DNA from 2 places in the Clostridium cellulovorans 743B genome. Region 1 is predicted to be linked to the other one. Evidence: a T-box and tRNA genes for the amino acid it is inferred to sense, from the RefSeq annotation. Region 1 holds a T-box; the other holds one or more tRNA genes.

Region 1 (6,093 bases):
CAACTCAGTAGCATCAAATTCATCCTTGGTAATATTATACTTCTTCAATACATCTATTTCATTGAAATTCCAACCACCATATTTTCTTATACCATAATCAAAATTATAGAAAGGTACTGCTAATGAAAGACCAAAATCAATTATAGCTCCAACTTTAGTCACTCCCTCTGAATTAATAGCTATCACATTATGCGTTCCTAAATCTCTATGATTAAATGAAGACGGAACATTGGTAGAAAGCTTTAAAGAACAAAATTCGGTAGCCCTTGAAATTAGCGCAAGCTCATTTTCAGTAAAAATATTAAGTTGCCTAGCATCTTCAATTAATATTTCACTTATTGATAAATATGCCTCTCTCCAAGTAGCGTATTTACCTATAATACTATTTTCATAAATATCACCATAATATGAAAAATTAATATTTCTCATCTTTTCAACGATATCCTCTATCTCATTCGCAATATTTTGCTTTTCACTTTCATTCAAGTCATTCCATATTTCTATAAGGAGTTCTCCTTCAATAAATTCTTCCAATACATATCTGGTATCTATCTCTTCTTTAGTAAAATCATATTGTATTATTTTTTTGCAAGGTATCCCTGCCTTATTCATTAATTTAATGCCTTCTACCTCACGTTCAATTTGGCCACATCGTGTCCTAGGCATTATAGTAGCATTCTCACACTTTAAGAAAAATTTATTATCAGGATTTTTAGTAACAAGATAATAACAAGTATTATTGGCACCTACTGCATAAGGTTCTATAACTTTTAACTTACATTTTTCACCTTGTGATTTTTTAAGTAACTGTTCAACTCTGCCTATAAATTCTTCTGATATTTCTAAATTCATAAAATATCTCCTTTTATTCTATTCATTCCGATGTATTAGCATACTTATTTAAATATAGATTTACAATTATGGTATGTAATGTAGGACCTTTAAGTCCGGTTTAATAAGTCTTTTTTATGACAGGTATCCAAATCTCACATCGACAGCCTGTATCATTATTACCATAATACCTCTCCATTTCAGGGGCATCAGCATGTTCATAACTTGATGCAGGAAACCATTCAGATCCAATTCTTCTCCACATTTCATGAATATCTTCATCACTATTATTCTCAACCTCAAAAATTGCCCATGTTAAAGATGGAATTTCTAGTATTCTAAACTCTGTTAGTATATTTGTATTTGTATCAGTAACATCGCAGCCTATCATGTACCTCATAGAACCATCTTGAGGATTATGATTGAAAAGAACACCAACATCCAAAATCCCATTTTCCGGTTTTCCAGCATTTCTGATTATTTTTGCACTTGTACCATCAGAAATACATTTTGCATAAAACTCAGGAATTTCACTAAAACATCTACCACCGATGATATTTGTTTTGAAATCCTTACCGAATATTTTAAAAGGTTCTTTTTCAATAATTTTATAATTCATCTCTTTATCCCCTTTCAAAGTAACCTGAATTGATAGACTATTAAAGGACTTTAGTTTAACACCTGACTCTCGCGCAGCCGTAGGAGTTATCCCATGAAATCTTTGAAAAGCTTTTGTAAAAGCTTCTGATGTTCCGTAACCATACTTAATGGCGATATCTGTAATCCTTTCCTTTGAAAATGATAGTTCCTGTGCTGCAAGAGTTAATCTCCTATTTCTTATATATTCTCCAACCGTAAACCCTGTCAACATGCTAAACATACGCTGAAAATGGTATGTTGATGAATAAGCGCATTGGGCTATCTTATCATAGTTAATTTCCTCCAAGATATTATCTTCCATATAATTAATAGCGTTCTGCATACTATTTATCCAATCCATAGCTCTCCTCCATATTTTGATAATAACACTTATATGTAATATCTGCCTGTTTTATATTGCTAATAAATGTCCTATTTATAATATTGTAATATAATTTTCAACACTACTATGCTTTCATAATTATTTATATCAACATTTTTAGTGTAAGCGTGAAAATTTCTCCGTAACTATTTTTATAAATATCTTTAATAAACTAAATCCAGTAGAAAGCAAAAAAATGCTTTTCTACTGGATATCATTTTAACCATTTTTACCGTTGAAATTTACGTTCTTAAACCTCACATTTTTTGGAAGTACCTTTGTCTAATGCATGTATTTTGTTAGCATATCTTTGTATTTATTTTCTAGATTACACCGCACATCCGTTAAGTATATCGAGTACTTTTCAATTTTATGAAGCTCTTAGTAAAAATAAAATTTTTGATATAGATTCTCTTGCTCTTATGCGATAACTTCTAAAACTAAAAATCTGCTTAATACTAGCAATATCAACGAGGGCAAATAAATCCTACGTCATTTAGGTACGGTTCATGCCTCATCATCCTAAAATCCATTTGAATTGCATGTAGATTTCTCTCCCCTTATAGCTAATATTGCTAACCCTTCCCTTGACAAAGCCATACATATCCAATAAAATAGTAGATAATTGCATATTATGCTTTGAAAAGAAATAGTAGTATCGATGCATTTTTAGAGAACTGTCGGTTGGTGTAAGACAGTAATGATAAGATATGAACTCGTCTTTGAGCTTGCTGCAGGAAATGGCAGCACGGAGAAAACCGTTATTCTAATTGAGTGAAGGCATTTTTATGCTTTAACTAGAGTGGTACCGCGGAAGTTAGCTTTTCGTCTCTAATTGTGAGATGAAGGCTTTTTTTATTTGAAAAACTATAATACTTAAGGAGTGAATATAAATGGCATACGGAACTTCAATAGATAAGAAGTGGCAAGACAAATGGGAAGCTGCTAAGCTTTATGATTTTAAGGAAGACAGTGAAAAAGAAAAATTATATGTTCTTGAAATGTTCTCCTACCCTTCTGGTGCTCAGCTTCATGCTGGTCATTGGTTTAACTACGGTCCAGTAGATAGTTGGGCAAGATTTAAAAAGATGCAAGGCTACAATGTATTCCAACCAATGGGCTTTGATGCTTTTGGTCTACCTGCTGAAAACTATGCGATTAAGACTGGAATCCACCCTATGGATTCAACTTTAAAAAACATAGAAACTATGGAAAAACAATTAAGAGCTATGGGAGCTATGTTTAACTGGGATCATGAAGTAGTAACTTGCAAACCAGATTACTACAAATGGACTCAATGGTTATTCTTAAAATTATATGAAAAAAATCTAGCTTACAGAAAGAATGCTCCTGTAAACTGGTGCCCAAGTTGTAACACAGTTCTTGCTAATGAGCAAGTTATAGACGGTCACTGTGAAAGATGTGACTCTGAAGTTACAAAGAAAAATCTTACTCAATGGTTCTTAAAGATAACTGATTATGCTGATGAGCTTTTAGATGGTATCGATGGTCTTGATTGGCCTGAAAAAACTAAAGCTATGCAAAAGCATTGGATAGGAAAGTCTAAAGGAGCTGAAGCTACTTTCAAAGTTAAAGATAGCGATTTATCCTTTGATGTATTTACTACAAGGGTTGATACATTAAACGGTGTGACTTATGTTGTTCTTGCTCCAGAAAGTCCACTTGTTGATCAGGTTACAACTGAGGAAAACAAATCAGCTGTTGAAGCTTATAAAGTTGAAACTTCAAAACAAAGTGAAATCGAAAGACAATCAATAACAAGAGAAAAGACTGGTGTCTTCACTGGTTCTTATGCTATAAATCCTATAACTCATGCTGAAGTGCCAATCTGGGTTGCTGACTATGTTCTTGCTACTTACGGTACTGGTGCTGTTATGGCAGTTCCTGCTCATGATGATAGAGACTTTGCTTTTGCTACAAAATACAACCTACCAATAATCAGAGTTGTTGAAGGCGATGAACTTCCATACACTGGCTACGGAAACCTTGTAAACAGTGGGGAATTCAACGGCAAAGCTTCCGATGCTGCAAAAGAAGCTATCGTTAAAAAGCTTGCTGAAAACAACCTTGGAGGCTGGAAAGTAAACTTTAGATTAAGAGACTGGCTAGTTTCAAGACAAAGATATTGGGGTGCTCCAATTCCAATGATCCACTGTGATTCTTGTGGAATAGTACCAGTACCTGAAAAAGATCTTCCAGTTGAACTTCCATACGATGTTGAATTCGCTCCAGATGGAAAATCTCCATTAGCTAAGAGTGAGTCTTTCGTTAACACTACTTGTCCAAAATGTGGTGGCCCAGCTCATAGAGACGTTGATACTTTAGATACTTTCGTTTGCTCATCTTGGTACTTCTTAAGATACGTAGACAATCTAAACAGCGAAAAAGCTTGGGATGTTGACAAAGTAAATGCTATGGTTCCAGTTGACAAATACGTTGGTGGTCCAGAACATGCTACAATGCACCTTCTTTACGCAAGATTCGTAACTAAGGCTCTACGTGACATGGGACTTGTAAACATCGATGAACCATTTAAATCACTTACTCATCAAGGTTTAATCCTTGGACCAGACGGTTTAAAAATGAGTAAATCAAAAGGAAATACAATCTCTCCTGATACATATATCAGCGAGTTTGGTGCCGATGTATTCAGAATGTACTTAATGTTCGGCTTTGACTATACTGAAGGCGGCCCATGGAGTGATGATGCTATAAAATCTATGGCACGTTTCGTCGACAGAGTTGAAAGAGTTATAACTTCTGCTGTTGAAGAAATGAAGAAATCAGGCAAGACTTCAATAGATAAAGCAGAAAAAGATCTTAATTTCGTAAGACACAACACAATAAAGAGCGTTCTATTCGATATGGATAAAATGCAATTTAACACATCAATAGCTAGAATCATGGAATTCACTAACGCTTTATCAAAATACTTAAATGAAGAAGAAAAGAACTCTGCCTTCATTAAAGAAGTAGTTATAGATTATTTAAGAATCTTAGCTCCATTTGCTCCTCACTTTGCAGAGGAAATGTGGGAAACTATTGGTGGAAACTTCTCAATCTTCAACGAAAGCTTCCCAACCTTTGATGAGAAAGCTTTAGTTAAGGATGAAGTTGAAATAGCTATCCAAGTTAACGGTAAAATCAAAGCTAAAATAATGGTTGCAACTGGTCTTGAAGAAGATGTAATTAAAGAAACTGCTCTTGCTGATGCTGATGTTAAAGCTGCTATCGGTGATAAGACAGTAGCTAAGGTCATCGTTATTAAAGGAAGACTTGTTAATATCGTTGTAAAATAGAATATCTTAAATAAAAACCAAGCTAGTATACTGGCTTGGTTTTTTATAAAATCAAATTAATATATTTTTACTTTTTTAATTTCTTCAATACTTAATCCCGTTTATACTAGCTATTGTTTCATCTTCTAGTATATGAAATTTAGTGTGTATTTTATCTACAGGTATTGTCTGAAAATCCACTTTAGCTAATTGATGAATGCTCATAAATTTTTGCTGGCCTACCCCAAACAAACATATCTAACGCTATTTCTTTAAAGCCATATTTTTCATACAATCCAATGTGGTTTGTTGAAAGATATACTTTATCAAAGCCTAAATCTCCAGCTATTCTTCTACCATGTAAAAGTATTTCCTTGCACAACCCTTGTGCTCTTTCCTTTTCGTCAATAAAAATCATTGCAATCCATGGTGATAAGTCTTTTCTTTCCACTAAGTCTTGATTCACCAATGTGTATAATCCAATGATTCGTTGATTTTTGAGCAATATAAAACATTTCGGCAAACTTTCATCGGTGTCCAAAACTTGTTGCACTACCTCAGTGAAATACTTACTTATAGGCGGCCAATTTTTGTTTGCATAGTCGATAACTTCATTAGCAAGTTGCGGTTTTTCATGCAATGAAATAATCTTTATATTTTTATCTATCATTATCCTACTCCTGAAATATAAATAATCTTTATTTCACGTTGATTTGTAAATATATATAATACACTTTACCTATATAATCACCACAACATTTCTTTCACTATATTTTATATACCTTAGAAACCATAATTGTCATTAGTTTGGGAAAACACCTAAAAATCATCAACGGCCCATACTAGTAATTTAGATACATCTCCGTCCCCTTTTAAGATTTCTAGTAATTTTTCAGAACTATCAACCTTTAAATTTCCAATTAAAAATGGTGTAATTAGTTT
Region 2 (6,093 bases), 530 kb from region 1:
TTGAAAAAATACTTAATAAACATTATAGATTCTAGACACAATAGCAGTCATATCATCCTTCACTTTACCGTTAGAAAGTTCTTTAGCCTTCTTTATAATGCTTTCAACCAAATCTTTGGGATTTGTTGTCTTTGTTTCTTTTAAATGTTCAACTATCCATTGAGGTTTTCCTGTATTATCCCCATTATAATCTATTACCCCATCGCTTACCATAATGATAAAATCACCATTTTCAACATCACTCTTAGTTACGTCTATATCCGGCTTATCAAGAACACCTATAGGAAGCGTTTTTGAATTTATTACTTCTATATGATCCTTCTTTTTTATAAAGCTAGCTGCAGCACCAATCTTAATAAACTCAACTTCACCACCATATAAATCTATTGTACTCAAATCCACTGTAGAATATTTCTCATCCTCTTCAAACTTCATATTCATTATGGAATTCACAGTATTTATAGATGTGCTTTTAGACAATCCTGCTAACGTAAATTTTTCAATCAGCTCTACGACTGCATTACTTTCTTTGCAAGCTTGTGGTCCTGATCCCATACCGTCACTTATCATAACCATATATGTTCCATCTTTTAACTTATTAAAAGTATAGCTATCACCCATAATTTTTTCTTGACTCTTTGCTGCAGTTCCTACATAAGAAACTACATGATACTTTGGAGTTTCCTCAAAAGTAACGGTACATTTATTAGTCTTAGGATTAATAGAACATCCCTCATCACTTACACACATATTTTTTTCCATAACGTTTTTCAATATCGGTAAGACGTCTTTTACACAACTTTGAGAGCCCCCGCAAGACTCCATTTCCATCTTAATAACAATCCTATTTTCTTTAGTTTTAAAGCACATTAGATCATAGTATCTCACACCATGCCTGTTAAAATTATGTATAAGCAATTCTTCAAGGTCTCCATTGAAACAAACTTCCTCATTGAATTCCTCACTTATTTCTTCTACAGACCTCCCCATATTTTCTATCTGATTTGATAATATTTCTCTACCTTCACAAAGTCTTTGTCTCCACATCTCACTTATAACAAAGTTATTCATTAACTCCTCAGCATTCTTTATAAGCACCGTCCTCTTTACACATTTTCTTTCTAACTCATCTGGAAGTGCTACGGTGCCATAATCATATTGTTCTAATAATTCTTGGAAAGCCGAATGTGTCAAATAAAATTCTCTTTTCCAACAAATATTATACATATTACAACTTGAACAAACCCTATCAGCTAAGTTCTCTACAATCCTTGTACTTTTCTGCTTCATTGCTAACTTATCATTATCAGCTAAATCATCAAGAACCTTAGATATATTATGAAGAACCTTAGAAAAGTTATTTAACTTCTCTTTATAAATTTCCTTTATTTTAGAATTATAATTTTCCTTTAATATTTCTTCTTTTTTATTTATATTCAATTCTTTCTTGAATCTCTCATAAATTTTACTTGGAGTTAATAAGAATATTGCTGTGCTAATCAACGCCTCAATCATTGAAAAATCCATCTGAAACTTGCTATATATAAGTAGTAATACGATAGATATTATACAAGCCAGAGAACTAACTATCTTTCCAAGTTCTTTAAATACACCTGTTGCAAGGCCTGCTAATGCAAGCAAACTTATATAATCTATCATAGAATTAGTTGACATACCACAAATAACACCAACAGCAGCACCTATAGAGGCCCCTACGGCACTTCCATTTATGTATCCCAAAATCATAGTTATAATAATTGCAACAATATTTATTAACGATATTCCATAGATTTCAATACCCCAAGTTCCTGAAACCATAAGCGCTAAAAGAATAGCCATAGCTATAGTTTCTTCACTAGAATATATGTATCGAGTATTTAAATTTTTAAAAGACTTTATAGAATAAACCAAAAGTAGAAATATTGGTATTATAGTGACTACATCCAATAAAGTTGTAATAATAATTACATCTATAGAATAGTGATGCACAATAAATGTATAAATAATTTCTATAATCAAAATGATTGTTCCTACAAAAACACTATCTTCTTTTATAGATTTTTTTCCTGCAATTAAGTTATAAAAAACTATAGCAGCAATTAAAAATAAATATAGCCATAAATTATTAATACGATCAACTAAGGTTACATACCCTACAAATGTACCAAAAGCCGAGCAAAGACTATAATTAAACCTTTTTATTCGCCCTGTTGCTGCAACAAAGGAAATTCCAAAGGGTGCCGTATCATTAATAAGGCATACTCTACTTATTAAAAATGAACATACAAACAGTCCTATAAATTTCACTATGTCCCTTTTGGAGATCTTAGCCTTTTCATCCTTATCTTCTTTTGTTACCCGTTTATACTCCATCATATCTGCGCCATACTGCACTATATAACCCCCTCTGATTATTAAGTAAGGTCATTATATCAGAGTTGTATGGAAATCTTTGTCATTAGTTAGGTGTTAATTAAATAATCGTAGGACAAATAAAATTTATTTTTTATTGAAACTACAAATATATGCTGAAATTATAAAAATATTCACAAGATAAATATAAGTTAATGTTAATTTTTGTAACATATCTTAACTACTAATTTTATAAATCACGAATTCCGTAATAAACTAATTAAAAAAGATATATAATTTAATCAAAAGAAATCCTTCTTATCATTTCATAAAAAGTTTACTTATTATGATTATATTTTTAAGTCTATCCTCAATTCTTACATTTTATAATTTCTTATATAAAATCAGGACCACCCGTCAAACGGGTGGTTTGCTTTAGCCCTATAAGGGCATGTTACTGGCCGTGCTACTCGCACATTGAGCGGTTTGCCAACCGCATACCTTTACTGGCTGCACCTAAAAGGTGCTTTATTTTTTGCCTTTGTTTACTGATTCACCCGTAAACGGGTCAATAAATTCTTTCAAGCTCATTTGTTCATATGCTAAATCTTCCTGTATTTGATTCTTTATGTATTCTTCTATTATCTTTTTGTTTCTTCCAACTGTATCAACGTAATAGCCTTTACACCAAAATTGCCTATTCCCATATTTATATTTCAAATTTGCATGTCTGTCAAAAATCATCAATGAACTCTTACCTTTCAAATACCCCATAAACTGAGAGACACTTAACTTCGGAGGTATACTTACAAGCATATGTATATGATCCTTACATGCATTTGCTTCAATAATTTCTACTCCTTTATGTTCACATAACTTTCTAAGTATTACCCCTATATCCGCTTTTATTTTTCCATATATGATTTGTCTCCTATACTTTGGTGCGAAGACTATGTGATATTTACAATTCCATTTACTATGTGCTAAACTACTATTATCCATTACGGATATACCTCCTTTGTACTTTTGGTTGTGGTCGGCAAACCTACTACCATTTTACATTGGAGGTATTCTTTTTTTCTACTCATCGCTAGAAGCTTTTTAGAACCACAGGTAAAACCTGTGGTATTCGTAAAACAACAAAACTCCACATTTTATTGTGGAGTTATCTGGTAGCGGAAATAGGACTTGAACCTACGACACTTCGGGTATGAACCGAATGCTCTAGCCAACTGAGCTATTCCGCCTTATTATTCTATTTTAATGGTTGCGGGGGCAGGACTTGAACCTACGACCTTTGGGTTATGAGCCCAACGAGCTGCCAACTGCTCCACCCCGCGATATTATTTTTAAATGGTGCCGAAGACCGGAATCGAACCGGTACGATGTGTTAGCATCGCAGGATTTTAAGTCCTGTGCGTCTGCCAGTTCCGCCACTTCGGCACATTTGGTAGCGGAAATAGGACTTGAACCTACGACACTTCGGGTATGAACCGAATGCTCTAGCCAGCTGAGCTATTCCGCCTTATTATCTTTTAATGGTTGCGGGGGCAGGACTTGAACCTACGACCTTTGGGTTATGAGCCCAACGAGCTGCCAACTGCTCCACCCCGCGATATTATTTTTAAATGGTGCCGAAGACCGGAATCGAACCGGTACGATGTGTTAGCATCGCAGGATTTTAAGTCCTGTGCGTCTGCCAGTTCCGCCACTTCGGCACGTACTCTTGCGTCGCTTCTTTATATTGTATCTCAGCGACAAGATTTATTATATAATAGGTTTTCATATATGTCAACACATAATTTTAATTTTTTTAATGGAACCTGAATTCAATCATAGGAATATACTAATTTTAGGGACAGAGTTATTTTACCTGATCCCTAGAGGTGAAAATGATGGCTGAATTAATAAAACACGATTATTGTCATGTAGCTATAACTATAGTTATTAGAAATCGACCTGTGGCTGAGGCTTTGACTGGAGAAGTTCTTTCTGTAGGCGACAATTTTGTAAGAATAAGAGAAACAGCACCTCCAAATAGAATTTTAAATATTAATATAGATGCTATAGATTATTTCTATTAGAATCGTTTTGTAGTTTATAAAGGTTTGGAGATTTTCCAAACCTTTCTCTAAAGGAGACTACTATGGATATATATAACTTTTTATTAATCTTACTTTTATCAAACTTAAAAAAAGATCTCAATAAAAGTTCAAACAGAAACATAGTACTAAACCTAAATAGTAGCTCCAAAAATTCTCAGGAAGCTATGGAAACTTCAGCAACGCACTTTTTAGAAAACGAATTTGAAAATTGCAAAAACATATCGAATATACTCAATAACAATTGCGGGCTCGAGTGTATAATAGACTTTACTAAAAAAAATTCTATACCACTATCAAAAGATAATTCAGCTTTATCTCTAAATATTAATGATCACCCTTATATAAAAAAAGCTTTAGATACCTTTATCAACGAAAACTACCAAGGAAAAACAATAACCATTGAACCCACTAGTGGACATTCAATAACTGGTGAACTTGTTTCCATTAAAGATACTTTTATTTCTATAAAAACTGAAGATGGAAAATTAATCTTCTTTAAAAATGACAACATAAATTATTATTATTAATAACGTTCTAAACTACCGATGGCTGAAGTTTTATATAAACTTCTTAAATGATTTGAAACTTGAAACTTTTAACACTTTTATAGTTCATTTTTTGAAAAAGCTATTTTTTTAAATAAAAATACTGCTTAGAATACCTTTTTTATCTAAGCAGTATTTTTATTCTTGCCTTACAAGAAACTATTTCATAACTGATTTTTTGCTTTTTCCTTTTACGTCTTGATGTTTCTTTATATCTTGGAATCTTTCCTCACTGTCTTTAAGGAATTTTGAAAGCTTATCTTCAAAATCGCCACCACTTCTTTGATTTTTATTCCAGTCAATTTCCATTGGTCTAACGGTCTTTTTTGTTGGATTCGCTTGTTTAATAGATAGACTGATTTTCCCATCTTCTTCAACTGATAGAACTTTCACCTTAACCTTATCTTGTTCTTTAAGATGTTCTTTGATATCTTTGACATAATTATCCGCAACTTCAGATATATGTACAAGACCTGTCTTCCCCTCTACCTCTACAAATGCGCCAAACTTGGTTATATTAACAACCACTCCATCTACTATTGTTCCTGCCTTTAAAGCCATGTTGAAAAAATTCCTCCTTAATATTTATCCTGTTTTAATTGTTTAATTATTTATTGCCATCTACCACTGGTATTTCGCCATTTTTGATTAAATCGCTATTTTCTCTAGCTTTTTTTTCTATGAATAGATCTGATGAGGACATATTTACTTCATCTTGCAACTTTTCATTTTCTTCTGTTTCTACTTGTAACTGCGACTTTATTTCCTTCATATCTTTATTTATTCTTATGAAAGTAGTAACTTGATGAACAAGCATAAAGCAGATATAAACTGTAAAAATAGCAAATAAAAGCTTTCTAAGCTTAAATTTTTTCATATCCATTCACCTACAATTCCATTCTTACTACTATTGTAAAGTGTTTTCTTATCTAATTCAAGCTAATTTTTCTTTTTATTTTCAAGTAATAGCTGGAACGGATATTTGGCATAATTTATAGTTATCCTTAACACTTTTCCTAGAGCTAGATAACACCTATAATTAAATTTAATCATAATTTTGCTTACATATCTTAAATATATGTAAAGCCCTA

The links. A T-box is a leader RNA that pairs with one kind of tRNA and senses whether it is charged. The one in region 1 lies ahead of leuS (leucine--tRNA ligase), so its partner is inferred to be a tRNA-Leu.
Region 2: it encodes a tRNA-Leu, which carries the amino acid that the T-box ahead of leuS (leucine--tRNA ligase) is inferred to sense. The anticodon was not compared.

What each region holds. Positions count from the first base shown of each region.
Region 1 is NC_014393.1:4,038,746-4,044,838, forward strand. It holds gene CLOCEL_RS16460 (phosphotransferase) at 1-852, opposite strand, end outside; gene CLOCEL_RS16465 (AraC family transcriptional regulator) at 953-1,831, opposite strand; T-box leader at 2,483-2,688, shown strand; gene leuS (leucine--tRNA ligase) at 2,746-5,172, shown strand; gene CLOCEL_RS16475 (GNAT family N-acetyltransferase) at 5,354-5,821, opposite strand; gene CLOCEL_RS16480 (GNAT family N-acetyltransferase) at 5,971-6,093, opposite strand, start outside.
Region 2 is NC_014393.1:4,568,551-4,574,643, forward strand. It holds gene spoIIE (stage II sporulation protein E) at 13-2,394, opposite strand; gene tnpA (IS200/IS605 family transposase) at 2,881-3,354, opposite strand; tRNA gene CLOCEL_RS18945 (tRNA-Met) at 3,523-3,599, opposite strand; tRNA gene CLOCEL_RS18950 (tRNA-Met) at 3,617-3,692, opposite strand; tRNA gene CLOCEL_RS18955 (tRNA-Leu) at 3,707-3,795, opposite strand; tRNA gene CLOCEL_RS18960 (tRNA-Met) at 3,801-3,877, opposite strand; tRNA gene CLOCEL_RS18965 (tRNA-Met) at 3,892-3,967, opposite strand; tRNA gene CLOCEL_RS18970 (tRNA-Leu) at 3,982-4,070, opposite strand; gene CLOCEL_RS18975 (hypothetical protein) at 4,248-4,436, shown strand; gene CLOCEL_RS18980 (LSm family protein) at 4,499-4,984, shown strand; gene CLOCEL_RS18985 (S1 domain-containing RNA-binding protein) at 5,162-5,563, opposite strand; gene CLOCEL_RS18990 (FtsB family cell division protein) at 5,610-5,879, opposite strand; gene yabQ (spore cortex biosynthesis protein YabQ) at 5,942-6,093, opposite strand, start outside.